2 regions of the Pseudoalteromonas sp. S2893 genome follow, and region 2 is predicted to be linked to the other one. Evidence: riboswitches for the same ligand, from Rfam matches in the RefSeq annotation. Region 2 holds a riboswitch; the other holds the start of a gene.
What was found. Region 2 has a riboswitch for cobalamin ahead of CWC04_RS01090 (TonB-dependent receptor domain-containing protein). Riboswitches for the same ligand answer to the same signal wherever they lie in the genome.
Positions count from the first base shown of each region.

Region 1: linked by a shared signal. The riboswitch ahead of CWC04_RS12685 (ABC transporter ATP-binding protein) and the one ahead of CWC04_RS01090 (TonB-dependent receptor domain-containing protein) in region 2 are both predicted to bind cobalamin.

Region 1 is NZ_PNCY01000026.1:4,363-20,451, forward strand. Features, by position in the region: gene cobO (cob(I)yrinic acid a,c-diamide adenosyltransferase) at 1-526, opposite strand, end outside; gene CWC04_RS12675 (cobyric acid synthase) at 510-2,000, opposite strand; gene CWC04_RS12680 (FecCD family ABC transporter permease) at 2,006-3,010, opposite strand; gene CWC04_RS12685 (ABC transporter ATP-binding protein) at 3,015-3,824, opposite strand; cobalamin riboswitch at 3,893-4,024, opposite strand; gene CWC04_RS12690 (porin) at 4,123-5,055, opposite strand; gene CWC04_RS12695 (LysR family transcriptional regulator) at 5,254-6,123, opposite strand; gene CWC04_RS12700 (MaoP family protein) at 6,214-6,588, shown strand; gene CWC04_RS12705 (response regulator) at 6,676-7,911, shown strand; gene rarD (EamA family transporter RarD) at 7,964-8,881, opposite strand; gene CWC04_RS12715 (thioesterase family protein) at 9,012-9,467, opposite strand; gene recQ (DNA helicase RecQ) at 9,602-11,425, shown strand; gene CWC04_RS12725 (DUF3630 family protein) at 11,433-11,717, shown strand; gene CWC04_RS12730 (BamA/TamA family outer membrane protein) at 11,864-13,573, shown strand; gene CWC04_RS12735 (mechanosensitive ion channel domain-containing protein) at 13,644-14,216, shown strand; gene CWC04_RS12740 (succinylglutamate desuccinylase/aspartoacylase family protein) at 14,291-15,349, opposite strand; gene rimK (30S ribosomal protein S6--L-glutamate ligase) at 15,336-16,089, opposite strand, start outside.
Region 2 is NZ_PNCY01000002.1:50,287-66,375, reverse strand. Features, by position in the region: gene CWC04_RS01105 (efflux RND transporter permease subunit) at 1-608, shown strand, start outside; gene msrA (peptide-methionine (S)-S-oxide reductase MsrA) at 698-1,234, shown strand; gene CWC04_RS01090 (TonB-dependent receptor domain-containing protein) at 1,480-3,309, opposite strand; cobalamin riboswitch at 3,359-3,528, opposite strand; gene CWC04_RS01080 (transporter substrate-binding domain-containing protein) at 3,596-4,378, opposite strand; gene CWC04_RS01075 (YajQ family cyclic di-GMP-binding protein) at 4,657-5,139, opposite strand; gene CWC04_RS01070 (VanZ family protein) at 5,290-5,643, shown strand; gene CWC04_RS01065 (ketopantoate reductase family protein) at 5,636-6,538, shown strand; gene thiI (tRNA uracil 4-sulfurtransferase ThiI) at 6,565-8,022, opposite strand; gene CWC04_RS01055 (TetR/AcrR family transcriptional regulator) at 8,120-8,773, opposite strand; gene coaD (pantetheine-phosphate adenylyltransferase) at 9,101-9,592, shown strand; gene CWC04_RS01045 (hypothetical protein) at 9,634-10,176, opposite strand; gene CWC04_RS01040 (hypothetical protein) at 10,176-10,688, opposite strand; gene CWC04_RS01035 (hypothetical protein) at 10,681-11,199, opposite strand; gene CWC04_RS01030 (hypothetical protein) at 11,192-11,704, opposite strand; gene CWC04_RS01025 (hypothetical protein) at 11,704-12,147, opposite strand; gene CWC04_RS01020 (hypothetical protein) at 12,324-12,815, opposite strand; gene CWC04_RS01015 (hypothetical protein) at 12,799-13,278, opposite strand; gene CWC04_RS01005 (hypothetical protein) at 13,855-14,067, opposite strand; gene argH (argininosuccinate lyase) at 14,383-16,089, opposite strand, start outside.

The sequences.
Region 1 (16,089 bases), on a different contig from region 2:
TATCGGCAAGGTCTGTTAACGTGCGGTGCGCTGCGCGACCTGTAATAATAACCGATTGCATGGGAGGGCGATTATTTAGCGCGTTTACTACCTCATCTAAATCAATATAACCGTAAGTCACCATGTAGGTAAGCTCATCTAGTAATACTAAATCAATACTGCTATCTGCAAGCATACGCTTTGACTCCTGCCACGTTGCTTGCGCGGCTGCGGTGTCGGCTTCTTTGTTTTGCGTATCCCATGTAAAACCGGTATTCATAACGGCAAATTCAACCCCTGCGCCTTGTAATAAGTTACGCTCTCCACACTCCCATGTGCCTTTAATGAACTGACAAACAGCGGCTTTTTTACCATGCCCTACGCAGCGAGCAACCACACCAAAGCCTGAGGTAGATTTACCTTTACCATTACCCGTAATTACCTGAAATATCCCTTTAACATCTTGCGCAGCAGCCACGCGTGCATCTACCTGCTCTTTTACTTTTTGTTGGCGCTGCTGGTGCTTATCGTTATTTGTATCCGTCATTATTATCTCCTTCATAAATCGATATAATGTGTTGTATGTTCAAATGCGCCTCGCACATAGTGGCCAAGCGCTCTAGTTGTTGCTCGCGATGCGCTACAATACTCACAGGTTGTATGGCTGCATCGCTTTTTACCCACTTTAAAATTTGCAGTGTGGTAGCGGGTTCATCAAACAAGCCGTGTAAATAAGTACCAGTAATGGCATTGTCGTCACTAATAAAGCCATCGTTTTCAAACCCATGAGGGTGCGCGTTAAACGTTAAAAATGGCTTATTAAGTGCTGCGCCTTCACTAATGCCGGCATGAATTTCGTAGCCGCTACACGGTGTTTGCAAATCATTTAACTGCATAGCCGCCGTTACTTTAGTGAGTACTTTTTGGGTGCTTAGAGTGGTTTCAAAATCGCATAGGGCAAGCCCCGTTACTTGCTTTAAGGACGACTCGACTCCGTTGGGATCATTTATGGTATACCCCAACATTTGCATACCACCGCAGATACCAAGTACTTTGCCACCATAACGTATGTGGCGCTTTATTTGCGTATCCCAGCCTTCATTTTTTACAAAACTTAAATCACCCAGCACGTTTTTACTGCCAGGAATAATAATCAGATCAACCGGTGGGATCGCGTGTGTGTGGCGTACATAATTTATATTAATATTTGGGTGCAGTCGCAATGCATCAAAATCGGTATGGTTACTAATATGCGGCAATAAAAGCACGGCTATATTAATGGTGGCAGTCGTCACCGTGTTATCTATTGCTACAGCATCTTCGGCATCAAGTGCTAAATCATGCAAATAAGGCAGCACTCCAAGCACTGGTTTTTTTGTGTAGCGCTCAAGCCAATCTAGCCCACTTTGTAGCAAGCTTATATCGCCTCTAAAGCGGTTTATAACAAAGCCTTTTACGCGCGCTTGCTCGGATTCGCTTAATAACGCAAGTGTGCCCACTAAATGCGCAAACACACCGCCTTTGTCTATATCGGCAATAATAATGACAGGGCAATCTACCGCTTCTGCGTAACCCATATTGGCAATGTCGTTCTCGCGTAGGTTTATTTCTGCGGGGCTGCCTGCTCCCTCAACCAATAATAAATCAAACTGCTTTGCTAGGCGTTTATGCGAGGCAAGCACTGCATCCATCGCAACCTGTTTATAGTTATGATACGCCCCTGCCTCCATATTACTAATGGCTTTTCCATGTACAATGACTTGCGCCCCCGTATCACTATTTGGTTTGAGCAATATGGGGTTAAAGTCGTTTTGAGGCTCTACTTTAGCGGCTATGGCTTGCAAAGCTTGCGCACGGCCTATTTCGCCTCCCTCTTTTGTAACCGCGCTATTAAGCGCCATATTTTGCGGTTTAAAAGGCGCGACCTTTACACCTTGCTTTGCAAACACTCTACAAAGCGCAGCGACTAAGGTGCTTTTTCCGGCATCTGACGTAGTGCCTTGAATCATTAAGGTTTTCATCAGCACTATGCCTTTGTTTTTCTAAAAAAGAGTAAGCTTAAAAAAAATACGCTACCCATAGCTGCTGTAATCACCCCAACAGGGAGCTCTTGGTTTTTAAGTAATGAGCGCGAAAGCACATCGACCCACACCATAAACGTGCCGCCCATTAAACTGGTAATTAGTAAGCCAGCAGTACTGCCCTGAGATATAAAAAAGCGCACTATGTGCGGCACCATTAAACCTACAAAACCAATACCGCCACATAAGGCCACCAGCACGGCCGTTATTAACGAGCTCAATACCAACATTAAAATTCTAAAACGGTGCACACGGACCCCAAGCGTTATCGCGCTTTCATCGCCAAGAAGCAGCGCATTTAACTGCCTTTTAAAGCTCAGCATAAAGCTAATACACACCACTATAACCACGCATGGCAACCATAACGTGGCCCATTGTGCGCGGGCAAAGCTGCCTAACGTCCAAAATAAAATACCAGCCACTGCTTGCGGGTCACTCCAATACAGCAATAAACTTGTAAATGCGCTAAATAAAAACGACAGTGCCACCCCCGCTAGCAACATAGACTCTACTTGCGACCTTTTTTGCCGCCCAGCAATAAGTATCAATAAGCCCATTGCTAAAAAGCTCCCTAATAAGGCAGCAGCCGATAACATAAACCCTGCACTAATACCCGCAACGGCCATAAGCAGTACTACCCCAAACGATGCGCCTGAGGATATGCCAAATAAATACGGATCAGCGAGCGGGTTACGGGTAACCGTTTGTAAAATAAGCCCTGCAATAGCCAAACCTGCGCCCGCCATAAAGGCAAGTAAGGTACGAGGTAATCTAAGCTCATAAATAATACGCGCGTTAAACGAGCCCTCTCCTGCTGATAAAATCCCTGTGAGCACATCACTTAACGGCGTATCTGCGGCGCCAAAACTCAGTGCGCTAAAAAGGCTAACCACTGCAATTAACACGGCTGCTATAAATATTGTCCACTGGTTTATTTTTGTTATATCCATTTAATTAATAGCCATAAAAGTAAGTAATATGAGGAATAGTTTGGCCATTTTCTGTGCGCTGAGGGTGGCTAGTTACGCGCGCACATACCCCAAAAACATCCGCTAGCATGTCCTCACTAAGTACCTGCGCAGGCGAGCCTGCATGTGTTATTTTACCTTTATTAATAACCACCAGCTCATCGCACATAGCGGCTGCTAAATTTAAATCATGAAATGAGGCAAACACAGTAACCCCTAGCGATTTTGCTAGTTCCATCACTTGTATTTGGTATTTAACATCTAAATGGCTGGTTGGCTCATCCATGATGAGTAATTGCGGTTGCTGCACTATAGCGCGGGCAATCAATGCACGTTGCTTTTCGCCCCCCGAAAGCGATTCAAAATTTTGCTTACACTGTTGCTCAAGCCCTACGGTTTTTATTGCCTGTGTAATTTTTTGTTTGTCGCTGTGGGTGGTGGCGCTAAATAATGATTTATGAGGTGTAAGCCCAAGGGCAACCACATCAAATAATGTTAGGTTAAATTGCGCGGGCGTTTCTTGTAGAACTACAGCAACATATTTTGCGTAGTCTTCACTTTTAAGCTGCCAAATATCCTGCTGATTAAAGGTAACGTTACCAGCGGTCGGTTTATTAAAGCGATACAAACAACGCAGTAAGCTCGACTTACCCGCCCCATTTGGGCCAATTAACCCAATAAACTTACCCTTAGCTATGTGTAAATTAATATTGTTTAAAATGGCGTGATCATCGACTTCCCACGACACATTTTGAACGTTTAATAAGGGGGTATTTGGCGCTAATGTAGTTTGCAAAAGTGAGTCCTTAGAAAGCGTGCACTCACTAACACACAGCTAAAAGACTAGTGCATCAATAAAAATGAGTTTACCCGCTCGTTAAAAAAGTATACCAATCTAGAACTTCTCATGCTGATTGATATGTCTCATTTGTATCTGACTTAAAGCGTGGTGCTAATTACAGTTACGGGAATAGTTGAGGAATTTCACCCCATTCCAAATGAGGGTCTATTATGGGCGGGTAAGTAAATAATTTAAAGCAAAAAAAACCGCGCTCATTAGAGCGCGGTTAATAAAGGGAGTGTTTAAGCAACGCTTAAAACTTGTATTCCATACCTAGGCCAACGTAGTCTTGGTCAACATTGTTGTCCATATCAAAGCTTGAGTAAAAACCAAATACTTTAATGTTTTTATTAAACTTATGATCAACACCTACAGAAACTGCCGTTTTGTCGTCGCTGTCATCAAAGTCCATTGCTTGGTATTGCACTTTAAACGTGTTTTTACCCATGTTGTAGGCTGCGTTTAATAAATAGCCGTCTGCTTCTGCGCTACCGTCTACTTTTTCTTGAGTTTGGTACATAGCGCCTAATTTAAAGCTCTCTACTTTACCTTGAATTGATGCGCGCACTACATCGTAGCCATTTACTTCGCTATCGGCTGCAACCGAGGCGTATACCGCACTCTTTTTAAGTGCAGAGTCACCGTAGGTAACCGCCATTGAATAACCGTTATCTGCATCTACGTCATCTTCAGCTATAAATGTAGCAAGTACTTTAAAGCCTTCGTAGCTTTTAGATGTATAAGTGATTGAATCACCTAAGCGGTTTTCACCTTTAAAGACATTTTTAATATCGCCTTCAAGGTCATTAAATAAATCTAACTTACCTTGCGATTGTTTAAGCGCTGTATCGTTACGACCCACAACAACTTGACCATATGCACCTTTTAAACCTACATACTGGTTACGTGCAGAAATATTGTCGTCGTTATCACCTTTAGAGTCAGCATCAGATACATCAACTTGAAACTCAAACTTATAAACCGCTTCTAATCCATCAGTAATCTTTTCAGACCCTTTTAGTCCAAAGCGAGATGCATTACTTTTAATTTCAGTGAAAGACCCTTCGCCATCATCAGACGATTGCACAGTAACATTCGCTTTACCGTATACATCAACGTCTGCAAACGCGCTAAAAGATAAACCACTTACTAGTGCAACACATAAGCTCGATTTTACAAAATTCATGTTATTTCCTCGATAATCACAAGACTAATTTTTAAAACAGCTGCAGTTTGTCACCGTTAAATGACAGATATATTACAAAGGAAACATTTTTGTCTTTTTATTTTAATAAAAGTGTCTAAATTCTGAAAACAAAACGACATGAATATTTAATAAACAAAATTGTACCTATTCAACCTCATTAAAAATCATAGTCGGTATTTAGTGTTCATCAACAGGCTGATAAGCATTTATTTTAGGTAATAAGTTAATCAGGGTTTCTATTAACTCTTTTTGTTCGTTGTCTCTGTGGTAGGCCACAAAAATATCACGCGAAGTATGTTCTACATCTTTTACATGAAACAGCTCACCCTTTTCTAGGTGAGACTCAACAAGTACCTCGGGGATAAACGCACTGCCGCCACACTGAAGAATTAAATCAAGGGCAATACGCCCCGTACTGGTTCTAAAATAAGGCGGCGTTTTACCGGTAAATTGGCGCGCATGCCATAGCGAAAACGTAGTACCCCAATCAACATATACATATTGGTTATCAAAAAAATTCTCGTTAGTGGCCGTGTCATAGCCACTAACCGGAATAATTGGCAGCTCGCAAATTCGCTCTACCACAAGCTCGTCTACTTTAGGGGGGTCAAATAAAATGGCTAAATCAAGCGTACGCTCTAATAATAACCGCGTGCTTTCTTGTTGGGCTTTAACCTCTGCAACCAACGACACCCCAGGCATAGCCGACACAATATTAGTAATGCCAAATTGTAAAAACGCATCCCATATATTAGGCGTACCCGCTAAACTTATTTGCTTGTGCATGTTATCGGCAAGTGCCACATCCACTTTGGCACGCTGCATGCCGGTGATGATCATTTTAGCGTGCGGAAGCAATCGCTCTCCTGGCGCCGTTAATTGAATATTGTTACGCTGGCGAATAAACAAGTTTACACCCAACCCCTGTTCTAATTGGCGAATCCGAAAGCTTACTGCCGATTGAGTGATATACAGGTTTTCAGCCGCTTTACCAAAGTGACGCGTGCGCACAACCTCTACAAATGTTTTTAATAAATCTATATCCAATTTTTTATCCTCACGATAAAAATAACTTGTTTAATAAATTGTCAAACTTGCATCATACTCCAGCAATAAACAGGGTATGAGGATACAGTTATGAGCAACGATATTTCACTACTTCGCCAAGCGTTTGTTAGCCAACGTCAATTTTATGATGATCAAAACTTTCCTCGCGGGTTTAGCCGCAGCGGAAACTTCACCTTATTAGAAGCCAGCATATTAGAGCAACACGGCGTTGTACTAAAAGGCCTTTATAATAAAACTTTAGCACCCCAAAATACGCTACAAGAGCAATTTGTTGACGTAGTTTGTGGCAGTAAAGAACCTACAAACCCAATCGAAAAAGCCTGGGTTAAATATTTAAAACTAACAACCTGTAAAACCAAGTTTCATACACTTTTTGGCCGTTCAAAAATGTCAGGGCCGGTACCAATAAGCCAAGACGATTATAGCGAATCAGATAGCGTATAAGCCTCTAAGATATTTGCTTTTTTGCGTTTTAACAGTTACAACTTGTATAAGCAAATACTTTTGCAAAATATCAAACAAGGTTGTTACGTGACGCGAAAAATACTCATAGTTGAAGATACGCCTACTATAGCGCGTGTGCAAAAGCATATCGCGCTTAAAGCAGGTTACGAAGTAGATATAGCCGAATCTTTAGCGGCAACAAAAGAGCTAATAGAACACAATAGCTACTTTTGCGCTGTTGTTGATTTTATTCTTCCCGATGCTCCTGCGGGTGAGGCGGTTCCGTATACTATTAATGCCGACATTCCCACCATAGTAATGACAGGCAACATAGATAAACAAACTCGCGACACGGTAGAAAAATACCCAATAATTGATTACATAATCAAAGAAAACAAACAAGCTTACCAATACCTAGAAAAACAACTAAGCCGTTTACCACGTAACGAGAACGTAAAAGTGTTGGTCGTCGACGACTCAACCTCTACCCGTAGATACATTTGCAGTTTACTAAAGCGCCATAAGTATCAAATACTCGAAGCAAAGGACGGCAAAGACGCGCTAGAAGTACTTGAAAGCCAAAAAGACGTGTCTGTTATTATTACCGATAACGAAATGCCAAACATGAATGGTGATGAGCTATGCGCCGAAATTCGCCGGCTTTACAGTAATGATGAAAAAGCCATTATCGGTATTTCAGGTGCTGACTCGTCAGCATTATCGAGCCTATTTTTAAAAAATGGTGCCAACGACTACCTCCATAAACCCTTTAACAGCGAAGAGTTTTACTGCCGACTAAGTCAAAACGTCGACATGCTTGAGCAAATAGCAACAATTAAGCGCCAAGCAAATACTGACTACTTAACAAACCTGCCTAATCGACGTTACTTTTTTGAAGAGTCGAGCAAGTCTCTCAAGTATTTAAAAAAATCGAATCAAGATGGTGCACTCGCCATGCTTGATATAGACCATTTTAAATCGATTAACGATACATACGGTCACGATTCAGGCGATGAGGTTCTCAAAGGGTTGGCGGTGTGTTTTAAAAAGTACTTTGAAAAGCAGCTAGTCGCTCGCTTAGGCGGTGAAGAATTTGCCGTTTACTTTACTGATGCAACCACAGCGCAAGCGCTAAAACGCCTTGAAGGGTTTAGGCAATTTATAGAGCTTAATAGCCAAGAGTTTAGCCAAGAAAAAATTAAATTTACAATTTCTATTGGTTTTGCAAGCGGCCCTATTTATCAAATAGATGAGTTACTTAAACAGGCCGATTTAAAGCTGTATGATGCAAAAGAAACCGGCCGTAATAAAGTAATAAGCTAAACCTTGACGCTGCTTTATAGCAACTTGCTTAAACTATTATTGCGCATAGGTATTAAACTTCGGCGGCGGTAACAGCCGCTTTTTTACGCTTACGCGATTGATGATAAGAGTCCCAGGTAAATATAGCCAGTGCACTCCAAATACAGGCAAAGGTAATCACCCGCTCTGCATCAAATACTTCATCGTAAAACACCACAGCAAGCATAAACATTAAACTTGGCCCTATGTACTGAAAAAAGCCCAATGTTGTGTACTGCAAACGCTTGGCCGCTCCGGTAAAGCAAAGCAGCGGCAACGTAGTAATAATACCGGCACTAATTAACAGCGCATTGGTATGCCAATCGTTTAGGGCTAAGTCGGAAGTAGGTGTTGGTGCCATTACCCACCAGTAAATTAATGCAACCGGAAGTAAAATTAGGGCTTCGAGTAAAATGCCTGGCAGCGCTTCAACTGGTAACTTTTTACGCAGTAAGCCATAAATAGCAAAAGACGTGGCAAGCGAAAACGCCACCACCGGAAACGAGCCAAAACTTACCAATTGCAATACTACGCCCGCAAAGGCTAAAAACACTGCAAACCCTTGTAACTTTCGCAGCCGCTCGCCTAAAAATAGCATGCCCAACAGCACATTAAGTAATGGGTTTATGTAATACCCTAAACTGGCATCGAGCATTTGGTTATTATTAACCGCCCAAATAAACAACCCCCAATTAAAGCCCAATATAGAAGAAGTAAGTACTAACATTAAAATAATTTTTGGCTGGGCAACTATGCGCTTAACCTTATCCCAGTATTTAAGCACACTGACCACAAGCACTAAAAAAACCACAGACCAGACAACACGGTGAGTTAAAATTTCAAAAGCAGAAACATGCTGTATTTGTTTGAAATAAATAGGCGCTAAGCCCCACATTAAAAAAGCTAAACAGGCAAAAATACCGCCTTTACGCTGCTCGTTTGCAATCGACATACATACTACTTATTCATACTAAAAGGCCGACAGTTTATACCAATTTGTGCTATTAAGTGATTTATTTTGCGGTAACTAAAGCTCAGCGAAAGGCTAAGATTTTTATTTTAGCCGTACGTAATTAGCAGCTTTAACCTACTAAATACGTACCTGTACCAAAGGCGATTTGGATTGCCTTTTCATTGTGTAGCTCCATTCTACATACACACACTTTATTACCAGAGCGGATCAAAGTAGCACTGGCTGTAAATGTCTCCCCTTTGCCAGGGCGCAAATAATCTGTGCGCAAGTCAATGGTGCCTAAGGTAGCCAGCTTTTGCTGTACGCTAGGGATATCGAGCTCGGTTAATTTATCGATAACACTGGCTGCTGCAAGCATGCCGCCCACATTATCGAGCACCGCCGATATAATACCGCCGTGAAGAATTTTTTGCGCAGGATTGCCTATAAATACATCCTGCCAGGGAAAGGTAATTTTAGCTTGCTCAGGGCTGAGCGACTCTACCGAGATATTTAAAAACTGATTAAATGGCATGCCATTTACAAACAGTGCGCCAACTTGTTCAATTAACATTTCTTTATTCATTATTATTCTCTATGTTTAAATTAACACTGGTACGATGAGTTAAGCATACCTGAAGCAAAACCACGAGGCACTAATTAAATCATTTACCTCTAAGCTAAAGACATCCTATAAAAAAACCACTAAAATAGCCGCCGATGAATACTCTAACCCCTACACCTAGCACATTGGTCCGCAAGCCCGACACGGTTCTTAAACAAGTGTTTGGCTACAGCGAGTTTCGTGATGGCCAAAAAGCGGTGATCGACGCGGCCATTAATGGCCAAGACTCTTTGGTACTACTGCCTACAGGCGGCGGTAAATCAGTGTGTTACCAAGTACCAGCGTTAGTGCTCGAAGGGGTTACTGTGGTAATTTCACCGCTTATCTCGCTCATGCAAGACCAAGTAACGCAACTGCAAGCATTAGGTGTTAAAGCCGCTTACATTAATAATAGCCTGGCTCGCGAAGAGCAACAATTAGTGTACCAACAATTGCACCAAGGGCTAATAAAATTACTGTATGTAGCCCCTGAAAAAGTGCTTCAGCATGAATTTACCGAGCGACTTAGCCACTTAAATATCAGCTTATTTGCAATTGACGAAGCACATTGTGTATCGCATTGGGGGCATGACTTTAGACCTCATTACTTTAGATTAAATGAGCTTAAGCAGCGCTTTTCCCATGTACCTATGATGGCACTGACCGCCACGGCCGATAAAGCGACCCGCTTTGATATAGTTGAGCAGTTAAAATTACAACACCCCTATATACATACCGGCAGCTTCGACAGACCGAATATTCGTTACACCATCGAAGAAAAGTTCAAGCCAATGGCGCAACTACTGCGCTATTTAAAAGAGCAAAAAAATCAAAGTGGCATTATTTACTGCACTAGCCGTAAGCGCGTTGATGACATTGCCGAAAAACTCGCTGATGCAGGTTTAAATGCCGCCGCGTACCATGCAGGCATGAGCAACGAGCAACGCCAATTTGTGCAAACCGGATTTGCCCGCGATGATATTCAAATAGTCGTTGCGACCGTTGCCTTTGGTATGGGCATAAATAAACCAAATGTGCGTTTTGTTCTGCATTACGATATTCCAAAAAGTATTGAAGCCTACTATCAAGAAACTGGCCGCGCTGGGCGTGATGGCTTAGCCGCAGAAGCTATTATGTATTTTGATCCTGCCGATATAGGCCGCGTTAGGCGCTTTTTTGAAGACATAGACGATGAACAACGCCGCCGCGTAGAAGAACAACGCTTTAATGCCATGGCCAGCTTTGCCGAGGCGCAAACATGCCGTCGCCAAATACTATTAAACTACTTTAGCGAGTATAAACGCGAGCAATGTGGCAACTGCGATATTTGCATTAACCCACCAAAAAGCTTTGATGGCACATTAGTAGCGCAACAAGCGCTTTCGTGTGTGTATCGAGCTGGGCAGCGGTTTGGCTTAGGCTATATTGTAGAATTATTACGCGGGGCTAATACCAGCCGCATACGCGACAACAACCACCACGAACTCAGCACCTATGGCATAGGCAAAGACAAAAGCAGTGAATTTTGGCTCAGTATATTACGCCAACTTATACACCAAGGCTTGTTAAGCCAAGATATTACCCAAGGTGCCTCGCTGCGCTTAACCGAAGCAGCACGCGCAGTGCTTAAAAGTGAATACGCTCTACAGCTTGCCGAGCCGCGCTTACAAGCTAAACACGTATACCAAGATAAACTGGCGCAGTTTAACTACGACAAAAAACTATTTGCCCGCTTACGGGCTCTGCGTAAAGAACTCGCTGATGCCGACGATGTACCGCCGTACGTTGTATTTAACGATAAAACCTTAGCCGAAATGGCGCAATTAATGCCCACCAACGACAGCGAATTTTTAAAGGTATCGGGCGTTGGCTTTACCAAACTCAATAAATATGGCGGCGAATTTTTAACGGCCATTCGTAATTACCTTGCTAGCAATTAAGTAAACTATGACCCAAATTGAATACAATCACGCCCATAAATGCATTGTTATAAGCCCGGTAGAAGCCCCACACGATGAAGACTTTGAGCTGTGGAGCACACTGTTTTTACACGCCGATGAAATAACAATTATTGACTACGCAGGGGGTGCTGACCGTCATCAATTGCGCTTTAGCTATCAACAGCAAACCTTTAATTTAAATTTTGAACACTACAGCGAAAGTATTTGGATTAATGGCGAAGGCCAAGAAGCCGAGCATTTATTAGCAGCCCTTGCTTTTTACTTAAGCTAAAACACTTCGCATATGCACTAATTAACAAAGGTGCGTAACGGTAACAATTAATTAGTTTCAAAATCCATACCTTTTACTTACATTGTAATAACAATGATGTAAGCTGATATTACGACTCATATTTGCAGTAGTATTGAAGAGGTTGAATGGTGAATAGAAAATGGATTGCACACTGTTGTATAAGCTTAGCCCTTGTAAGCTTTAGTGCGTCTGAGGCCTTTGCACAACAACCACCCAATAAAACTAACACCTGCTCCGCTGTGCAAACTCACTCAGACAAAAGCAATAATTTACGCCGTGAGGTTGAAGATAAAACCACACTGATTAATAGTCGTAGCGACGCCCAAATAACTTCAATTACCCTTAAACAACTTAACGTTTTTAATACCGAGTTGGAGGAGGAAAATAACGCGCTTTTTCGTTTTGCCAACCGCGCGCATATTCAAACCGAGCCAGACGTTATTAGTAATATTCTGTTATTTAAACAAGGTGATAATTACAATGCCAGAAAACTCGCTGAGTCAGAGCGTTTATTACGCCAACAAAACTATTTATATGATGCGCAAATAAGCGCGGTTGAAAACTGCGACGGCAACGTAGATGTAACGGTGGTAACTCGCGATTTATGGACCTTACTACCCGAAATAAGCTTTAGCCGCAGCGGTGGCGAAAATAAATCGAGTATTGGTTTTCGTGAGTCCAATTTACTGGGTTGGGGCAAGCGTTTGTCGTTTTCACGCACCACCGACAGCGATCGTAACGGTTATTTATTTGTTTATGACGATCCTAATATATTATCTAGCCGGTATCGCGGGCGCTTAGAGTATGCCGACAACAGCGACGGTAAGCGCCACTTATTAGAGCTAACCTATCCGTTTTACGCCATAGATACACCTTATAGCTATGGTATTAAAAGCTTTTCTGAACAGCGAGAAGAGTCGTTGTATCGCCGTGGTGATGAATACAGCGAGTTTGATCAAACAACCGATTTTTTTAGCGCTTTTTTAGGCCACTCTAAAGCATTATCTGATAGCTGGACACAGCGCTTAACGCTTGGCTATGTAAAGCAAGAAGACAGCTTTGCAGAAATAGAAACAACTTTTGCTCCCTTGGCCAAAAACAGACAACTAAGTTACCCCTATGTGAGTGGTCATTGGTTTGAAGACAGTTATATAAAAGTGCGTAATTTTGACAGTATTTCGCGCACCGAAGATTTAAATTTAGGGTGGAATATTAAAGCCCTATTAGGCTACTCAGATGAATCACTAAGTAATGATGACAGCAGAGCCGTGTATTCGTTAAAAGCTAAAAAAGCGCACTTTACTACCGACAGAACGCTGTGGCGTTTTAGTGCTCAAGTGGATGGTTATTGGAATAAAGAGCAAAAACAACTAGAAAACTTTTTAGCCACCAGCGAAGTGCAGTACTACTTAAATACCAGCGAAAACCAATCTTGGTTTGTTAAAGCCCGTGCCCAGTATGCTAAAAACCTAACCGCCGATAAGCAGCTAACACTTGGCGGCGAAACGGGCCTTCGTGGCTATCCTATGGATTACCAGCATGGCGACCGAAGCTTTTTAGTCAGCCTAGAAAAACGCTATTACTGGGAGTACGATTTACTGCAGCTATTTAAAGTCGGTGCAGCGGGCTTTGTTGATGTTGGCCGCGCTTGGTTTAACGATGAAGACAACGGCGAGAACGATCATGTTTTAAAAAATATTGGGGTGGGTTTGCGTTTAGCACCTAGCAGAGCAAACTCTGGCACCATGATCCACCTTGATATTGCCGCCCCGCTTGATAGCTACGACGATGTTGATTCGGTGCAGTGGCTCGTGAGTGTTAAAAACACCTTTTAAATAGCGAGCAATAAACGAAAGCGTTACACTAGCGCTTTAAATTTTCCTAAAAACAGTACGGGATCACACTTTGGAATTGTTTGCGCTTTTAGAGCTAATGGGTACGCAATATAAATTGATTGTTACCCTTATGGCCATTTTACTTTTTCCTCTTTTATTAAAAGTCACTAAAAAGTTGCTCGAAAAAGCCATAAAAGGAAAAGTAGATGTTCATCGTAAATTTAGAGCTGAGCTGTTATTAAAAATAATACTCGCGTTTGTAGTGCTGTGCTTAGTGCTTATATTTTGGGGTATAGAGCTGCGCGGGCTATTAGTTTTGGGCTCATCCTTATTTGCTATGCTCGGGGTCGCTTTGTTTGCCGCTTGGTCGCTGCTTAGTAACCTTACCGCTTTTTTACTCATGTTTATTCAAAATGGTTTTCATGTGGGAAATTGGGTGCGTATTGTTGATGGTGCAAACCATATAGAAGGGCGCATTGTCGAATTAGGTTTAATGAACGTGCTACTTGAGCATGTGGATGGGCACCGAGTTGTTTACCCTAACAACCTGTTTGTGACACGCCCGGTTATGGTATTAAATAAAGAACCTAAGCCTACAAAGGCACCGGTAATAAAACGGATTATTGGCCCTAAAAAGACATAGTTTAAAAAGTCATATCCGCAAAAAAGCCGCAGTAAGGCAAACCTCACTGCGGCTTTTTAGTAGCTAACACAATGCTAATTATTTAGCTCAGCTGTTTTAAGCTCTTCATCTAAATCATTTATTTCGTCAATAAAATGCTCTAATTGCTGCTCTACTAAGCTGTTATCATTTGCAAAGTAAGCAAGGTGGAATACCGCATCCCCTTCGTTTACTAGTGGCATAGTTTGCTGGCCTATCACAATACCGCCCTTAGGCGCTAAAAGCTCAAGCTCGGCATCACCTAATGGGCTACTTATGTACGCCAGCACTTGGCCTTTTTCTACGTGTTCACCTAGCGATACTTGAGCACGTACAATGCCATCTACCTCAGCGCGTATCCAACTTGTAGACCCTGCAATGATAGGATCGGGCAGTTTTTTAGGACGCTTGCCGCGGATCATTTTTAAATGCCGCATCACATAATCCACACCCTGCACACCTGCTGCAATGGCAATAGGGTCAAAGCGTAGGGCTTCACCGGCTTCGTAAGTAATAACCGGTATACCTAAATTAGCGGCTTCACTACGTAATGAGCCATTACGAAGGGATGCATTTATAACCGCTGGCGTACCAAATGCTTTAGCCATATCAGCGGTTGCTTCATCATCTAAGTTAGCGCGTATTTGCGGTAAGTTAGTACGGTGAATAGCTCCCGTATGTAAATCAATAATGTGGGTACAATGTACCGCCACCTGATTAAAAAACATATGTGCCATACGCCCCGCAAGCGATCCACGCTCAGAGCCCGGAAAGCTGCGGTTCATATCACGCCTATCGGGTAAATAACGTGATTTATGAATAAAGCCAAACACATTAACAATTGGCACAGCAATTATGGTTCCGCGCAGTTGGCTTGCATCTATTTTAGAGAGCAGCTGGCGTACAACTTCTACACCATTTAGCTCATCCCCATGAATAGCGGCACACACCATCAGCACTGGGCCTTCCATTACACCATTAACCACTTCAATAGGAATATTGAGCGGTGAATGGGTGTAAAGTTTAGCAGCCTCTAAGGCAAGGGTTTTACGCTCGCCCACGCCAACACTTTCACCTAATAAGGTAAAAGGACGATTAATTTTAACCTTTGCCACGGGTTGCGGTTCCTTTAATAGCAGCATTTTTTTCGATGAAATCAATCACCATACCGGCAATATCTTTGCCTGTTGCCACTTCAATCCCTTCAAGGCCTGGAGAAGAGTTTACTTCCATTACCAAAGGCCCACGAGATGAGCGAAGTAAATCAACGCCCGCTACATTTAAGCCCATTGCTTTTGCTGCAGCAACGGCGGTTTTACGCTCTTCTGGGGTAATGCGTACTAATGTAGCGCTACCACCACGGTGAAGGTTTGAGCGGAACTCGCCTTCTTGCGCTTGGCGCTTCATGGCCGCTATTACTTTATCACCAAGTACAAAACAACGAATATCGGCTCCGCCGGCTTCTTTAATGTATTCTTGAACCATAATATTGGCTTTTAAACCCATAAACGCTTCAATAACACTTTCAGCCGCTTTGCGTGTTTCAGCAAGTACAACACCGATGCCTTGTGTGCCTTCAAGTAATTTAATAACAACCGGAGCACCGCCTACCATTTCTAGTAAGTCTTTAACGTCATCTGGTTTGCTGGCAAAACCGGTTACCGGCATGCCTACCCCTTTACGTGATAACAGCTGAAGTGAGCGTAATTTATCGCGCGAACGAGAAATAGCCACCGATTCGTTAACAGGATAAACCCCCATCATTTCGAACTGACGTAAAACAGAGCAACCATAAAACGTCACCGATGCACCAATACGTGGAACAATGGCGTCAAAATCTTTTAAATTTTCACCA
Region 2 (16,089 bases):
CTGTAGATTATAAAGGTGAATCACAATTATATTACGAAGGCGCATCGGCCATGACCTATGTATTTGTGCTTGCCCTTACTGTGACCTTTTTAGTTTTAGCTGCACAATTTGAAAGCTTTATGCACCCGTTTGTCATTATGCTAACAGTACCACTTGGCCTAATGGGCGCCATGTTTGGCCTATGGGCAACCGGCTTAACGCTTAATATTTATAGCCAAATTGGTATTGTAATGCTGATAGGTTTAAGCGCTAAAAATGGTATTCTAATAGTCGAATTTACCAACCAACTGCGTGATAAAGGCGTAGAATTTAGCGAGGCTATTTTGCAAGCGGCCACTCAGCGCCTGCGCCCAATAATAATGACTTCTCTGACTACGGTAATGAGCGCAGTGCCTTTAGTATTGGCATCAGGCCCAGGCGCAGAGAGCCGCATGGTAATTGGTGTGGTGGTATTTACAGGGGTTATTGTATCAACATTGCTAACACTTTATGTTGTGCCTGCGGCGTATTATGCCCTAGCCCGCAACACACAGTCGCCAGAGTTTTTACAGCAAAAATTAAATAAACAAGCCGACTCTCACCCACTAAAAGACAGCGAAGAAATTTAACTGAGCTTACACTGCGCCGTAACTTGCTGTTACGGCGTATTCAATTTATGCTCGCCTTAATACTGTAACATACATAATTAGGACAACTTATGAGCACATCAACACAACTAGCAACATTTGGTGGAGGCTGTTTTTGGTGTATAGACGCTGCATTCAGACGAGTAAAAGGTGTACTAAACGTAAGCTCAGGTTACACCGGCGGTAATACCGACAACCCCACGTATAAATCAGTCTGCTCTGGTACAACAGGCCATGCTGAGGTTGTGCAACTGGAATTTGACAGCGCTGTAGTGAGTTTTGAAACACTGCTTAGCATGTTTTTTACGTTACACGATGCCACGCAATTAAATCGCCAAGGTAACGATATTGGCACACAGTATAGAAGTGTTGTTTATTACCACAACGATGCGCAATTAAATCAAACCAATGAGATGATAGCCCAGCTACAAAACCATATTAGCGAGCCAATAGTGACAGAGGTTAGCCCTGCTACCACATATTACCCAGCGGAGCATTATCATCAAGATTACTACAACGAAAACCCACAGCAGGGTTACTGTAGTATTTTAATTGCGCCTAAATTACACAAGTTTGAAACTGTATTTAAAGAGTTTTTAACTGACTAGCTAATTTGCGTTGTTAAAATAATTCTAATACCAATCCGCATAATTAAGTGATCTATTTTGAGGATGGATAAACGTGTTGATAGCAAGGCAAAAAATTCGCTATTTAGTTGTTCTAAATGAGAATTTTTTAACGCAGATAGCGACACATTTAGCCCCTGAAAATGATTAAGAATTAATGCGAATTGGTATAAATACACATTAAAAAGCCCGATATAAATCGGGCTTTTGTATATTAAAAAACGCTATTAAAACTGATAGCTTGCACCTGCAAAAAAGCGGCGCTCTGGGGTGTTGTAGTAATATACGTCACCGCTTGTAAAGTCAGCTCTTGAGTCAACCACATTGTAATCTCTGTCAAATAGGTTCTCTACACGCAGCGACAGCTCAATATTATCGTTTACACGATAGTTACCCGCTAGGTTCCAAAGTGTATACGAACCTAGGCGCGTTACAGCTCCCTCGCGATCACTGCGGTATTGCATATCAATGCGAGCATCAAAATCACCAAATTGCTTTGCGAGCTCCCAATTAACAGTGCGCTTGGCAACATTGCGTAGCTCATCGCCGGTTTCTTTGTTTTCGGCACTTAAGTATGCAAAATTAAAGTGGCTATCAAACCCTAAAATTTGTTGTGTAAGGCTAAACTCAACCCCTTCATAGCGAGCTTCGTTTATATTAGCTAACGCAAAGTTTTCATCGTAATCAATTTTATCTTCGATGTCGTTTCTAAAAATTGCAAAATCGACTTGTGCACTGTCAAAATTAACATTTACACCAAGCTCGCGGTTTATTGATTTTTCAGGTTGGAGATCTGGATTACCAAAATTTGGGTAGTATAAATCGTTAAATGTTGGCGCTTTAAAACCTGTGCTTTGACTAATTCTAAATGTTGAATTTTCAGATAAATGATAACCAGCCGCCGCAGTATAGGTTGTTTCATCACCAAACTGTTCATCGTCGTCTTGACGAAGAGTTAAATTGGCAAGCACAGTGTCGGTGTCGTAATAAGCCCCAACAAACACTGCCAATACATCGCGGCTATCCTCATCAAATGCTTGCGAGCTGTGCGATACATCATCGTTATACCAATTAACGCCGCCGCTAATATTAAGCGCATTTGTTAAGCGGTATTGGCCGCTGTAATCTACTTGCGAGCGTTTAGTAATAAATGTATTGGTTATTGGCCCGCCGGTATAAAAGTCCACATATGTGCTGTCAGAATCATCGGTTGCAAAAGCAACATCTATAGCATGAGATTGGTTAGTGGAGTTTTTGCTCCACTTCGCCGACAGTTGATAGTTTTTAAAATCCCCTCTTTCAACTGTGCTCGTTGCCGGGCTAAAGCTGCTATCGTAATCCGCGTAACCTTCGCTGTACTGGCCTAGTAGCTTAAAGTTACCGTAATGTGCATCTGCATAGTTTACTTTAAAGCCTACGTTTTTATTTTCATAGCTGTCGTCATCGGGCGCTATACCTTGCAGCGCATCAAAACCATCGGTTTTTTCAAAGCCTGCATTAAATGCGCTAACCACTTCATCTGTTTTTACTGAACCTGCAAGCTGATAGTTTTGATAAGCGTTAGAGCCAAATGTGGCATCAAGAGATACATTGCTCGCTTCACGCGTTATTATATTAATAACCCCAGCTAATGCATCTGAGCCATACACAGCTGCACGCGAGCCTTTTATGATCTCGATTCGCTCAATACTATTTAGCGGCACGTTACTTAATGCTTTTTGCCCTAGCGTGGCTGAGCCCGTGCGTACACCATCAATTAAAATTAGCGTATCGCCAGAACCTGTACCACGTAAAGATACGCCCGACGTTTGGCCAAAGCCACCATTAGGGTTAATTTGAAAACCCACTTGTGTGCTTAGTAAGGTTGGTAAATCGCGTACATTGCTTGCATCTATTTCGGCGCGATCAATTACATTAACGCTCGCTAAAACATTACTTATTGATTGTTCAAATTTATTAGCGGTAACAGTGATTTTTTCAATTGGGCTTTGTGCAGCAGATACAGAAAAAGACAGCGCAGCCGAGATAGCAACGCCAAGAGTTGTTTTATTTAGCATGATGTTCCCTATCTTTGCCCACCGCAAAGATTTAAGTAAGTAAGATTACTTCAAGGCCGGTCTCCGGACTCAGTAAACACATAGATGCGTTAATACTTTACCGTTGCGGGGGCAGTGTTGGGATTGCTTTTATCATAAAGGCGCACCAACTTCCCGATTATCTCGCTGTTAGTTTTAATACTTTAAACCCTGTATTTAGCAACCAGCAAGCACCTTGAAAATAGGCGGTTATTGTGAGCAGTTTGTTTACAAATGTCAACGGACGTCTATATAGCTAAAGGTTAAATTATTTATTTTCAGTAAAGCTGGATGTTACGCCGTATGAACTTAAAAGCGCTGTGATTTTAGGTTTTATTTCAGGCGAATTTAAAAGCTTATCCATTTGTTTTACCGTAATTTTACTGCGCACAGGATTAACTAAAAAATGAGTATCGTATATAGCATCTGGGGTATTACTCTTATAAAGCAGGTTCATATTAAAAATGTTGTTCTTTTTAAAGTATTGATAAGCTATGTTATTTAACACCCCTACATCGGCACGCTTTAATAGCAGCATTTTAACAACGTTAAACTCATCGATTGTTAAACTAACTTGGTGTTCATCACTTAAATATTGTGCATCGGTTTTAAAATCAGCAAAACGATAGGAATACCCCAATACCCCCGCTTTTGTTAAAGCATGTAAGTCATCGAAATAGCTTTGCTTTTGGGCGTTTTGTGCCAGCGTATACAACTCATTTTTAGCAATAACATAAAAGCTCGTTTCCTGTAAGGCACTTCTTGCTACCTCAGGCACCCATTGCATAGCCATTAAAAACAACATGTCGAATTCTCCCCATTCGACCCACTTTTTGAGCCTTTTTACAGGCAAAGAGTTAAGAGTAAATTTATATTCGCTTTGAGAGTCATTGAGTATTTTTACAAACTCAGGCGCTAACCCTTGCTCTTTTTCGGCATTAATAATAATTGGAAAGTAACCGTCCTCTACCAACACATCTACATTTATTGGCTTGGCAAAACTAAACTTACTGCACGCAATAATAATTATAAAAACAAAAAACTTAAGCATTCAAAACCTTTAACAGTCGCTATTAAGTAATATTGATATTAAGAATAGCCTAATATACGCAACTGCGTGATAAGCAGATTTAATAATGCATTTAAATAACGTTAAAAGAACGTTAAAAGAATATGGAATAACAGTAGAGTAATTTTACGCAGGTAAAAGGGGTTTAGGCTTGCGAGTAAGTAAAGGCTATAATTAGGGCGGGGTAAAATGTGTGGCTAATATATTTATTAACCACACATTTAAATTTTCACTTTAAAATACTAAAGGCACTTAGCTAATTAATCGCGAAAGTTTTTAAACTGGAAAGGCTGACCTAAATCTGCAGTGCGAACGACTTGCATAGCGGCTTGTAAATCGTCACGCTTTTTACCCGTTACACGTACTTCTTCACCTTGAATAGCAGCTTGTACTTTTACTTTTGAGTCTTTAATGGCTTTAACTACTTTTTTAGCCATGTCTTTCTCAATGCCTTGCTTAAGTGCAACATTACGAAACACATTTTTACCAGCACGAGTGATGTCTTGCAGCTCCAAGCTTGCTACGTCCATACCACGCTTAGAAATTTTACCTGCTAAAATATCAAACAACTGCATAACTTGTGAATCAGCTTCTGCTTTTAGTTTAATTGTTTTGTCGTTTAGCTCAATTGATGCGTCAACACCTCTAAAGTCAAAGCGCGTTTCTAGCTCACGGTTGGCGTTATCTACTGCATTTTTAGCTTCGTTCATTTCTACTTCTGATACGATATCAAATGAAGGCATTGGGTTCTCCTAACTATTAAATCTAAATTTATGCGCCGATTATAACGCTAAAATTATAAATCTTTACATTTTTCTGCCAGTTGTTCAGGTGCGATACTAATTTAGTTTGATATACTGCAGCCTCTTTTTTAAGCGGTTTTAGGATTTATCGTGACAAGGCGTGTTTACCAAGCAGTTTTTTTGATTAGTATTGTGGTGTTTACCCTCTTATTTGCCAAAGAAATAAAAGGCGGCGTTACGAACTTATTTCCACATGTTGATAAAGTTGCCCACTTTGGGATATTTTTTATACTCGCCATCATTATGGATAAAGCCTTTAAGTTACCGCTGTACACGCAAGTACTTTTGCTTGCGGGCTACGGTGCAGCAATAGAAATAATGCAAGATGCGCTTCCCTACAGGCAGGCCTCGTTAGGTGATTTTATTGCTGATTTTGCCGGTGCGGCCACGTACTTTTTACTAAGAACCATTTTTACTCCTCGAAAAAAGAACCCTTATGGCTAATATTCTTATTATTGGCGACGGCGCTATTGGTTTATTGCTAAGCCATTTTTTATCTAAAGCTCACACTGTGCATGTGTTAACACGCAAAGCCACTGCAAATACACGCTTTTATTGCAAAGCAAAACAGCCTTCGCAAAAAATTAATGCGCGGTTTATTACGCTTAAGCAAATTAATGAACAGCCCGCGTTTGATATTGTTATTTTTGCTGTAAAGGCTTTTCAGGTGCAATCGGCCTTTACGCAAATTAAACCCTTTTTATCGCCAAGTAGTGTACTAATTGTATCGCACAACGGTATGGGTAATGTTGAAACACTCAATGAGCAACTCGATAAGCAACAAGCGTTGTACTTTTTAACCACCAGCATGGCTGGCTTTAAAACAAACGACTTTATAGTACAGCACACCGGTGAAGGTAAAAGCATATTAGGTGCCTGTAACCCTTGCGCGCACAGTTATCGCCAAGCAATGTGCGAGCAATTACAAAACGTGCCGCAGCTCAGCTACTGTACTAATATTGAGCAGCTACGTTTTGAAAAGCTATTAGTAAATATTGCCATTAACCCATTAAGCGCATTGTATGATATTAAAAATGGTCAGTTACGTGCCCCTTATTTTAATAGCATTATCTTTAATTTATTAACTGAGGCATGCCAAATAGCCCAGGCTTTAAAGCTTGACATTAAACTTGCTGATGCACTTAACAACGCTTACAACGTTATGATGCTAACCGCTGAAAACTACTCTTCAATGCATCAAGACGTAGCGCATAACCGACAAACCGAGATAGACGCCATTTGTGGCTATATTAGCCAACAAGGTAAGCGATTAAATATCAGCACCCCGCTAAACGATGCTCTACTTGCTAAAATTAAGGCAAAAAAAAGCGTGGTATAAACCACGCTCTAAATTACGGTTAGCCTTTACGGGCGGTAAACTTTTACACCCGTAAAGCCTGCTTCATGAAGAATAAGTGCCTGTAACTGGCTCATAACCCCTCTTTCACAATACAGGTAGTAATCCTTATCTTTTGGCAGATCACCAAATTTAGTCGCTAAGCGGAAAAACGGTAAATGCACTACATCTATACCGTCAATCTCAAGCGGCGCTGCATCCTCTTCCTCTGGTGAGCGAATATCAACAACCACTGCACCCGCTGGTAAATCAACTACCGACTCAGCTTCTTTAAGTTCTTGCTTAGCTTCTACGTCTATATCACGCACATCCATAATGCGAGCGTTTTCAACAACTGTATTAAGCACATCAAAGTCGAACTTTTCTTCTTCGGCTTTAATAACGTCAAGTTTAGCTTTAACTGTTGGCTTTTTAGATATTACGCCGCAATACTCAGGCATGGTTTCGGCCATTTCTGCGGTGCCAATTTTACGTGCAATATTAATAATTTCTTGTTTGTCGTGCTGAATAAGTGGGCGCAAAATCAGGGTTTCTGTTACGCGGTCAATCACACTTAAATTAGCTAAGGTTTGGCTAGAAACCTGACCTATACTCTCACCAGTTACCAAGGCTTGAATATTTAATTTTTCGGCTACTTGGCTGCCAGCACGCATCATCATGCGTTTTAGCACAACACCCATTTGGCTGTTTTCAACGTTCTCTAAAATTTCGGCAACAACCGGTTCAAAATCAACAGTGATAAATTTAACTTTATGAGTAGAGCTAAATTTTTTCCATAAGTAGTAGCTGGCTTGTTTAACACCAATTTCGTGTGCTGCGCCACCTAAATTAAAGAATAAAAAGTGCGTGCGAGCGCCCTTACGGATCATCTGATAACTTGCTACACCAGAGTCAAAGCCGCCTGACATTAATGAAAGCACGTCTTCTTGTGTTGGCAGTGGAAAGCCTGCCATACCTAGGTGAGTTTGCGTAACTATGTAGGCTTTATCGTCTTTTACTTCTAAGCGAATAGTTACTTCTGGGCGGCTTAACTTAACGCGAGCGCCTTCAACGTGCTGGTTTAAACCACCACCCACGTAACGCTCTAAATCCGTAGAAGTAAAGTCGTGTTGACCAATACGCTTTGCGCGTACACAAAACGTTTTACCAACGATGGTATGCCCTACTAGGTCTATGGTTTTTTTATAGATATCGTCAAGCGTTGTGAAGTCAGTTTCGGTCACTTCAATAAATTGCACAATACCAGGAATGCGCTGCAAGCTATCGATAAAGTCTAGGCGTGTTTGTGCATCATCAAGCTTAGTTACAACAGAAATATTATCCCAGTTGTTTCTTACTTGTACTTTTTCGTCAACACGGCGCAATACAATTTTAATGTTATTTTCTAACACTTTAGTAAAGCGTTTACGTACCGAACGGCTTTTAATGGCAATTTCAGGATGTAGTTTGACGATAAATTTAAGCATAGTTCACTCTTAGACTGCGGGAATTCGCGCTCCCAGGCATTGGGCGCGCGATTATAGCAAAAATTTTTGCGTCTAGGAACTAACCAACTAACAGCAGTTAGGCAAGCGCTGGCGCTTGCTCTGCAAGTTGGGTGTATTTTTCACGTAACTGATTCATTTTAAGTATGCTTTTTTCGGTGCTGTAAGCCCTAAATAATGCTAATACTTTTAAAATGCCATGATAAATATCTTGCTCAGCTAAATTACCACTGAGCCTACGCGCTTTAATATACGGAGTCCAAAAGCTAACGGTTAGCTTAAGAGTATGGGCAAGTTCAAGCGCATCTTGCTCTTCTATGGCAATCATTTCGTTATCGCGAAGGCCTAAAATAACTTGGCGAACCTGCTCTAATAAAGTTGACTGAAAACCAATGTAGGCTTGTTTTAAGCTTTCATCTCTGGAGAGGATGTCGCCTAAGTTGTCGTAAAAAAAATGATAGCGCCACATTAGCTCAAATAATGAATCTAAATAAGCAGTTAAATGATCAAACGCATCATCGTTTGCTTCAATAGGTTTAAAATGAGTATGTAAATGCTCGCTGTAAAGCGCAAAAATATGTCGGATAATGTCTTCTTTATTTTTAAAATGATAGTAAAGATTACCCGGGCTCATCCCTAAATGTGATGCAATATGATTGGTTGATATTGCACGCTCACCATGTTCATTAAATAACGAAATACTGGTGTGTATTATTTTATCCTTAGTATTCATATGCGACGACTCAAATTAACTTATAAACTACATTACACTAAATATCAGCCTTGCAGTATAAACAAATCAGGCTGGTTTAAATACCATCATAATTTACTATTTTAAAAACGAGGGTCAGATTATACTGCACACGGGCATTTGCATAAATGCGGTGCTGTTAACTAAAGTAAAGTCTAAGCAGCGTAATTACACTCTAAAAAAATGGTAACGCATTTAAAGCACTTTTACTGATTAAATATCAAACATAAAAGCTCAACCTGATCTCCTAGGCTGATTTGTAGAACAAACACTGATAGACTACTTAAAAAATAATAGTTAGTGAAATCTATGAACGTTACGGCAATCTATCCTGGTACATTCGACCCGTTAACCAACGGCCACACCGACCTAATTCAGCGCGCAGCTAAAATGTTTAGCACGGTTATTGTTGCTATTGCTCATAACCCTTCTAAAAAGCCGTGCTTTAGTCTTGATGAGCGAGTTGATTTAGCCAACACTATTTTAGGGCATTTAAGTAATGTAAAAGTGATTGGCTTTTCAGGCTTACTAGCCGATTTAGCTTTTGATCATAAAGCTGATGTGCTTATTCGCGGTATTAGAGCGGTATCTGATTTTGATTACGAATTTCAGCTCGCAAATATGAACCGCCGCCTAAATCCAGATTTAGAAAGCGTATTTTTAACACCTTCTGAGCGCAACTCGTTTATATCTTCAACCTTGGTAAAAGAAGTTGCCCGCCATAATGGCGATGTGAGCGAATTTGTAAGCCCACTTGTTGTGGATGCTTTAAAACAAAGGTTAGGCTGCGACGCAAGCTAATTAAACACAATTAGCGCACTTTGGTGCGCTAATATACCTAACTACTTTTTAGCCATAACTTGTAATTCATTGCGGTTAAATAAAGCGCGTTTAAGCTTTACCAAGCCTAAAATATCTTTGTTTATAATCAATACTATTGCCATTATTAAGTCACTCGAAAACTGGCCAACCCCATAGACCCCCCATAACCACCAATAGTCATAACTAACCAACACCACATAATCGTAATGCATAGCCATGTGTAATGTTGCATTAAACGTTAAACCACAAAGAAGATAATAATAGGCTGTGGCGTTAGCATGTTTATAATTATAGGAGAGGCAAGCAAGCGTGAAAATGGTAAGTAAATCTGCAATTACTAAATCTAAATATATTGAGCCTGTAAGGATAAATGATGCTTTAAACATAAATAGGCTGAGCGTATAAGAGAGCATCATCACCAAAGAAATGTACATAATATGCTTATTGCGGCAGTTTATTGTACAAGCAAAATTATAAAGAAATGGAACTACAAAAGCCCATGTAATAAAAATACTTAGGTAGTCATTTACTGTGCTCAATGCCATAAATACATGTTGGAGCATTAATAAGCACCCATTTTTTTAACGAGATATTTTTTGACTTTTATTAACCCTAAAATATCTTTATTTACAAATAAAACCAATGCCATTACTAAGTCACTTGTAAGCTGCCCAATACCATAAAGCCCCCAAAACCACCAATACTCTATATTCCCAACAACGATACTATCGTAATGCATACCGTAAAATACAAACGCATTAAAACTTAGCCCCACGATTAAATAATAAAAGGCGATCGGTTTAGCTTTTGATAAAGAAATCATCCATATCATCAAAGCGATTATCGTAACTGCATCAAATAAGAACAAGTTTAAGTGAGGTGTGGCTGTTTGCGGGTCCATAACCATACTTGATGTATATGAAGCCATCATAATAAATGATATTTGGGCTAAACTTTTATCTGACTTATTTATGCTTGTAGATAAGCAATATAAAAATGCAAAAACAAACAGCCATGTAATTAAAATGGTTATGTAATCATAAAGGTCAGCCATCGCCCATAACAGGTTATGCATATCGGAAACGCTTCAACTTTGTAGTTAAATAATTACTTAGCTTTACTAAACCTAAAATATCTTTATTAACAACTAAAACCAACGGCATTAATAAATCAGTAAAATACATGCCAAACACATAAACATTCCAAAACCACCAATAATACAATGTGCCACGCACTTCGATATCGTAATGCATCGCTAAAAACAAACACGCATTAATACTTAAGCCTGCAATGACATAATATAAAGATACAGGCATAGCTTCATTACTAATGCGTTTATAGGAAAAAATGACTCCTAAAGTAACAATGTCAAAATAAAAATAATATAAGTGCGATACAGTAACTGTATCTAAGAGAGTGCTAGAGCTATAAGAGATCATCATAATCAAAGATAAGTACACATTCGCTCTTTGAGAAGTATTTATACTTGCAGATAAGTTATATAAAAATGCAAAAACGAACAGCCAAGTAATGAAAATACCCACATAGTCTCTAATTGACACTAAATCCCAAAGAACATCAGCCACTTTGCTTCAATCTCATAACACCGCTCACCAACTTATCAGTAGCATGCACTAACATTAAAAAATCCTTTTTAATGAACAAAATACTAACCATGATGATATCCATAATATTAATCACAACCGTATAAAAAGACCAAAACCACCACGGTTCGTAATTACCACGTACAAACACATCTATGTGCATAGCTAAAAATAATAACGAATTAATGCTCAAGCCAAATAATAAGTAAGTAGATATGCGCTTTTCAGGTAAGTAATACCGCAGAAAAAAAATAAAAAACAAAGTGACTACGTCATAGCAAAATAACTCTATGTAGGTAATATCATAAATATCAATAAAGAAACTAAAGCAATAAGATATGGCCATAACTAAAGATAGCCATACAGCCTGTTTTATTGGATTGTTAATGCTAGTTGTTAGTGAATATAAAAAGGCCATTAAAAACCCCCACTGCACCAACACACCGATATAAACTGACACTTCAGGAGGGATTAGAACATTATTCACTATTGCGGTTTCTTAGCAAAGAACGAGTAAATAAGATTTTTTAAATAAATAATTTTTAAAAAATCTCTATTGATAAACAACACTAAAATCATGCTTAAATCTAATACCAGTACTACCGTTACATAAAAATCATAAAACCACCAGTGGGTGTAATTCTGTAAAATATGACGGTCTAAGTACATACCCAGAGCTAAACACATATTTATACTCAGCCCAAACATAAGGTAGTTAAAGGCAATTGTTTTTTCTTTAATATATAAGTTCTGCACAAGTGCCAATATAACTAGGGTTATAGCATCTAATAAAGCAATATCAAAATAAGTAACTGTTTGAAAATTAAAGAACATTCCTGGAAAATATGAAACAGCCATTATAAGCGAAAGAATAACTAATGCTTTAAAGCGTGAGTTAATAGATGAAACTAAAGAGTATAGAAATGCCATGAGAAATCCCCATTGCATAATAATACTTAAAGTATGTGCAAAGCTTATATCTGAGATAAAAGAAATAAACCCCATCTTAAAAGCAAGCTCGGAGAATAAAGATCTCGAAATTCATTAAAACAACCATTTACTAAACAACCTGACTTAACACTAAACTTTTTAACAATTATTATTAATTACAAAGTTCTATTAAAAAACCAACTTTTAAACCTAACAAGACCTAAAAAATCTCGGTTAATAAAGCACACTATGATCATGCAAATATTTACACTTCCTACCACAACCGTAAATACTGACCAAAACCACCAATATTCATAATATTTTGAAAAAGTCATATCTAGGTGCATTAAAAAACTAAAAATAATATTAGTGCATAATCCTGTAGTGACATAATAATACGCTACTGGGTATGATTTAAATTTGAAGCGCTTTAAAAAGAGTAGAGCAAGTAATGTACATGCATCTAATAAAATAAAATCTAAATAAGTAGTTTGCCCATAATCAGTGAACAAACTTCCCGAATAGCAAATGCACATAACAAGTGAGATATATACAAGCTCTTTATCTGGCTTGTTAATCGAGTTTGCTAATGCATGCAAAAATGCAAACAAAAAACCCCATTGTACAATTGCTCCAAGATAAATTGCGTAATTATAACTTACTGTCATTTTCCCCTCTATTTAAAATAACAGGTTGAGAGGGGTTTACCATTCGGTGGTTAACCACTAATGAAAGCATCATTAATACATCGATAAGATTCACACCAATGGAGTAGACACTCCAGTACCACCATGGCTCATAATTATACAAAACGTATATATCATAATACAGAGCCAACGTTAGCAAAGCATTGGTTGTTAATGCTAGTACAAGGAACAGAAAAGCTTTATTTCGTTTAAAGGCATTAAAGTACTGTAAAATTAACAGTGCCACAATTGTAATAAAATCGTAGAAAGCCCAATTAAGGTATAATATTTCTAGTAGTTTTATATAGCTGCTAAAAATATATGAGCAAAGCATAAGTGCAGATAAATACACAGCAGATTTATTTTCTTTGTTTATGCTGGAGGCCAAACAAAAGAGGAAGGCCATCAAAAAGCCCCATTGGGAGAAAGCCGCTACATAATCCATTAGGGCTTCAGATAAGTACATTTAAGCTAGGTTGTGGGCTGAGGCTTTGTCGATTTAAACAAATCACATAGCTTACTTTTGAGCTTGTGGAGACCTAAAAAGTCTCGATCTATAATTAACACAACTATCATAATAAAGTCTATTAAATTAACTGTATATGTGTAGGCATCCCATAAAAACCAAGCTTTTTTATTCTCAAAGATGTATATATCCAGATACATACTAAAGAAAAAAGTCGAATTTACAGTCAATCCAATAATTAAATATAAGAAAGACGGAGTTGTTTTACCAAAAATTCTATAAATACATGCGAGCGCAGTAATGGTGATAACATCATACAAAGCCCAGTCAAGATATATTGAATCTCTCATAGAGAGCCATGTGTAAAAATAATCAGACAAGGTGTAAGATATCATCATGATAAATGAACTGAGCAAAAGAGTTGTACCTCTTTTTATACCTAATGAGTATACGAACACATTAAAGAAGAATGTCATCAAAAAAGCCCACATCGTAAAAGCAGACAGTGAGAACAACCCGAAAAGCTCAGTTAAAATCATTTAAAACCTTAAATTATTACCTTGGTCTGGTAGGCACCGCACCACTAGGTACTACCGTACCACCACCACGCTGAACATCTGCACTCGCAGCATTCATCGCCTCTTGAGAGAAGCTTACTGTATCAGATTGTAGTGTTTTAGGGCTAGCAGTTTGTTCCGTTGCAGGCTGTAATTGTTGTGTTTTATTGTATGCTTGCATTTGTAATTGGCTATTAGCTGAAACTTGCATGTGATTGATCCTTGTAAAAGTTTTAATATTATTTGGCGCAACTTTTAATCACACCATCATGTAGGTAATTGCATTACCTGTTTTAAGCAGTGATAGCTATTTTGCTATCTGACTTATACAAAGCAACCAGCGTGCCAAGATTTTTTGACATACCCATAATATATGCTAACAAGGTATTTTATTCACACTAAGCCTTAAGTTAACCCTCATAACTAAAGTAAAAACTCGCACACCACCCCAAACTCATCTGACCAGATTATTATACACATAAAAAAACGCACAGGGGTAACCGTACGTTTTTTATATCCAGGGAATTTAAGCCACGTATTTACACGGGATCTCCGCACGTGTACTTGGCTTTAAAATATATTCCATTGCTACTTCGTCACAATTTTCTTTACGAAGGCAAAGTTCGCAATCTTTCATTACCTTCTCTGGTAACGATTCTTTACTACAAAAAGTAAAACGCTGCTGTTCAAAAAAGTCTGGCACACGGGTTAATACAATAACGCGATTAAGCGCCAATTTTTTGGCTTTTGCTAATAAGTGCTCTACAAGCTGCCTACCCTGCCCAGTTACCGCGCTTTGTGGATCTATGCCTAAAGAGCGTATTTCAGCAAGCCCCGTGTCGTAAATGTATAACGATGCACATCCCGACACTTTGCCGTCTATTTCTGTTACTGCAAATTCGTTAATTGAATGCACCATGTCGCTTTTAGCACGCGGCAAGTTTTCACCTACCGTAGCCCAGTGCTGTATCAGCCTAGCAATATCTTCAACATCATCTAAATTTGCATCACGAACCGTTATTTGCTGTTTTTTTTTGGCTTCTTTAACCGCTTTAGTAACTTGTTCAATAGATGTACCGCCAAGCGCTTGACGTGCTTTAATACAGGCATCTATTTCAAGTACTGGGTAAACGTCATCTTCAAATACGTCATTAACTGACTTGTACTGCTCAAGCGAAAGCTCCTCTAGGGTTTTACCTTCGCTTATAGCAAGCTGCACAAGTACACCCACAATGTGATGGCCTTCTCTAAATGGCACACCTTTAGCTACTAAGTAGTCTGCAAGCTCAGTTGCATTAGCATGGCCGCCTTTTGCCGCTGCGAGTGTTTTATCGCCGTTTACTTTTACGCCTTTAATACACGCTTGCGCCATGTGAATACAGGCAAGCCAAGTTGGCATGGCGTCAAAAAGGCCTTCTTTGTCTTCTTGCATATCTTTATTGTACGCAAGAGGGAGTGCTTTTAAGGTCATCATCATGGCACTAAACGCGCCAAATACACGGCCCGTTTTACCACGAATAAGCTCTAGTGCATCAGGGTTCTTTTTCTGCGGCATTAACGATGAGCCAGAGGTAACATTATCAGCAAGCTCTATAAATCCGGCTTCACCAGAATTATAAAATATTAAATCTTCAGCCATACGTGATAAATGAATCATAGAAATAGAGGCACAGCTTAAAAGCTCTACTACAAAATCACGGTCAGATACGCCATCAAGGCTGTTTTTAGTTGCGCCAGTAAAGCCTAGGCCTTGCGCCAAAGCTTGGCGATCAATTGGGTAGGCAGTACCTGCTAGTGCGCCACTGCCTAGAGGGCAAAAATTAAAACGCGCTTTGGCATCTTGCAAGCGGCTTTCATCACGCTCTAGCATTTCTACATAAGCCATACACCAATGGCTAAACAGTACAGGTTGAGCACGTTGTAAGTGAGTGTAGCCTGGCAATATAGTGCCCAGTTCGCGCTCAGCTAACGCCACAAACTCAGCTTTTAGTGCAGCAATTGCACCGAGTAAATGATCAGCAGTATCGCGGCACCATAATCTAAAGTCAGTGGCTACTTGGTCATTACGGCTTCGGCCTGTGTGTAGCTTTTTAGCTAAATCACCTACTTTTTCGATTAGTGCAGCTTCTACGTGCGAGTGAATGTCTTCTGCACCTGAGGTTGCCACTGCTTGTGGATCTGCTTTTACTTCTTCAAGCAGTTCATTTAGTGCTGCAACCAACTTGGTGTGCTC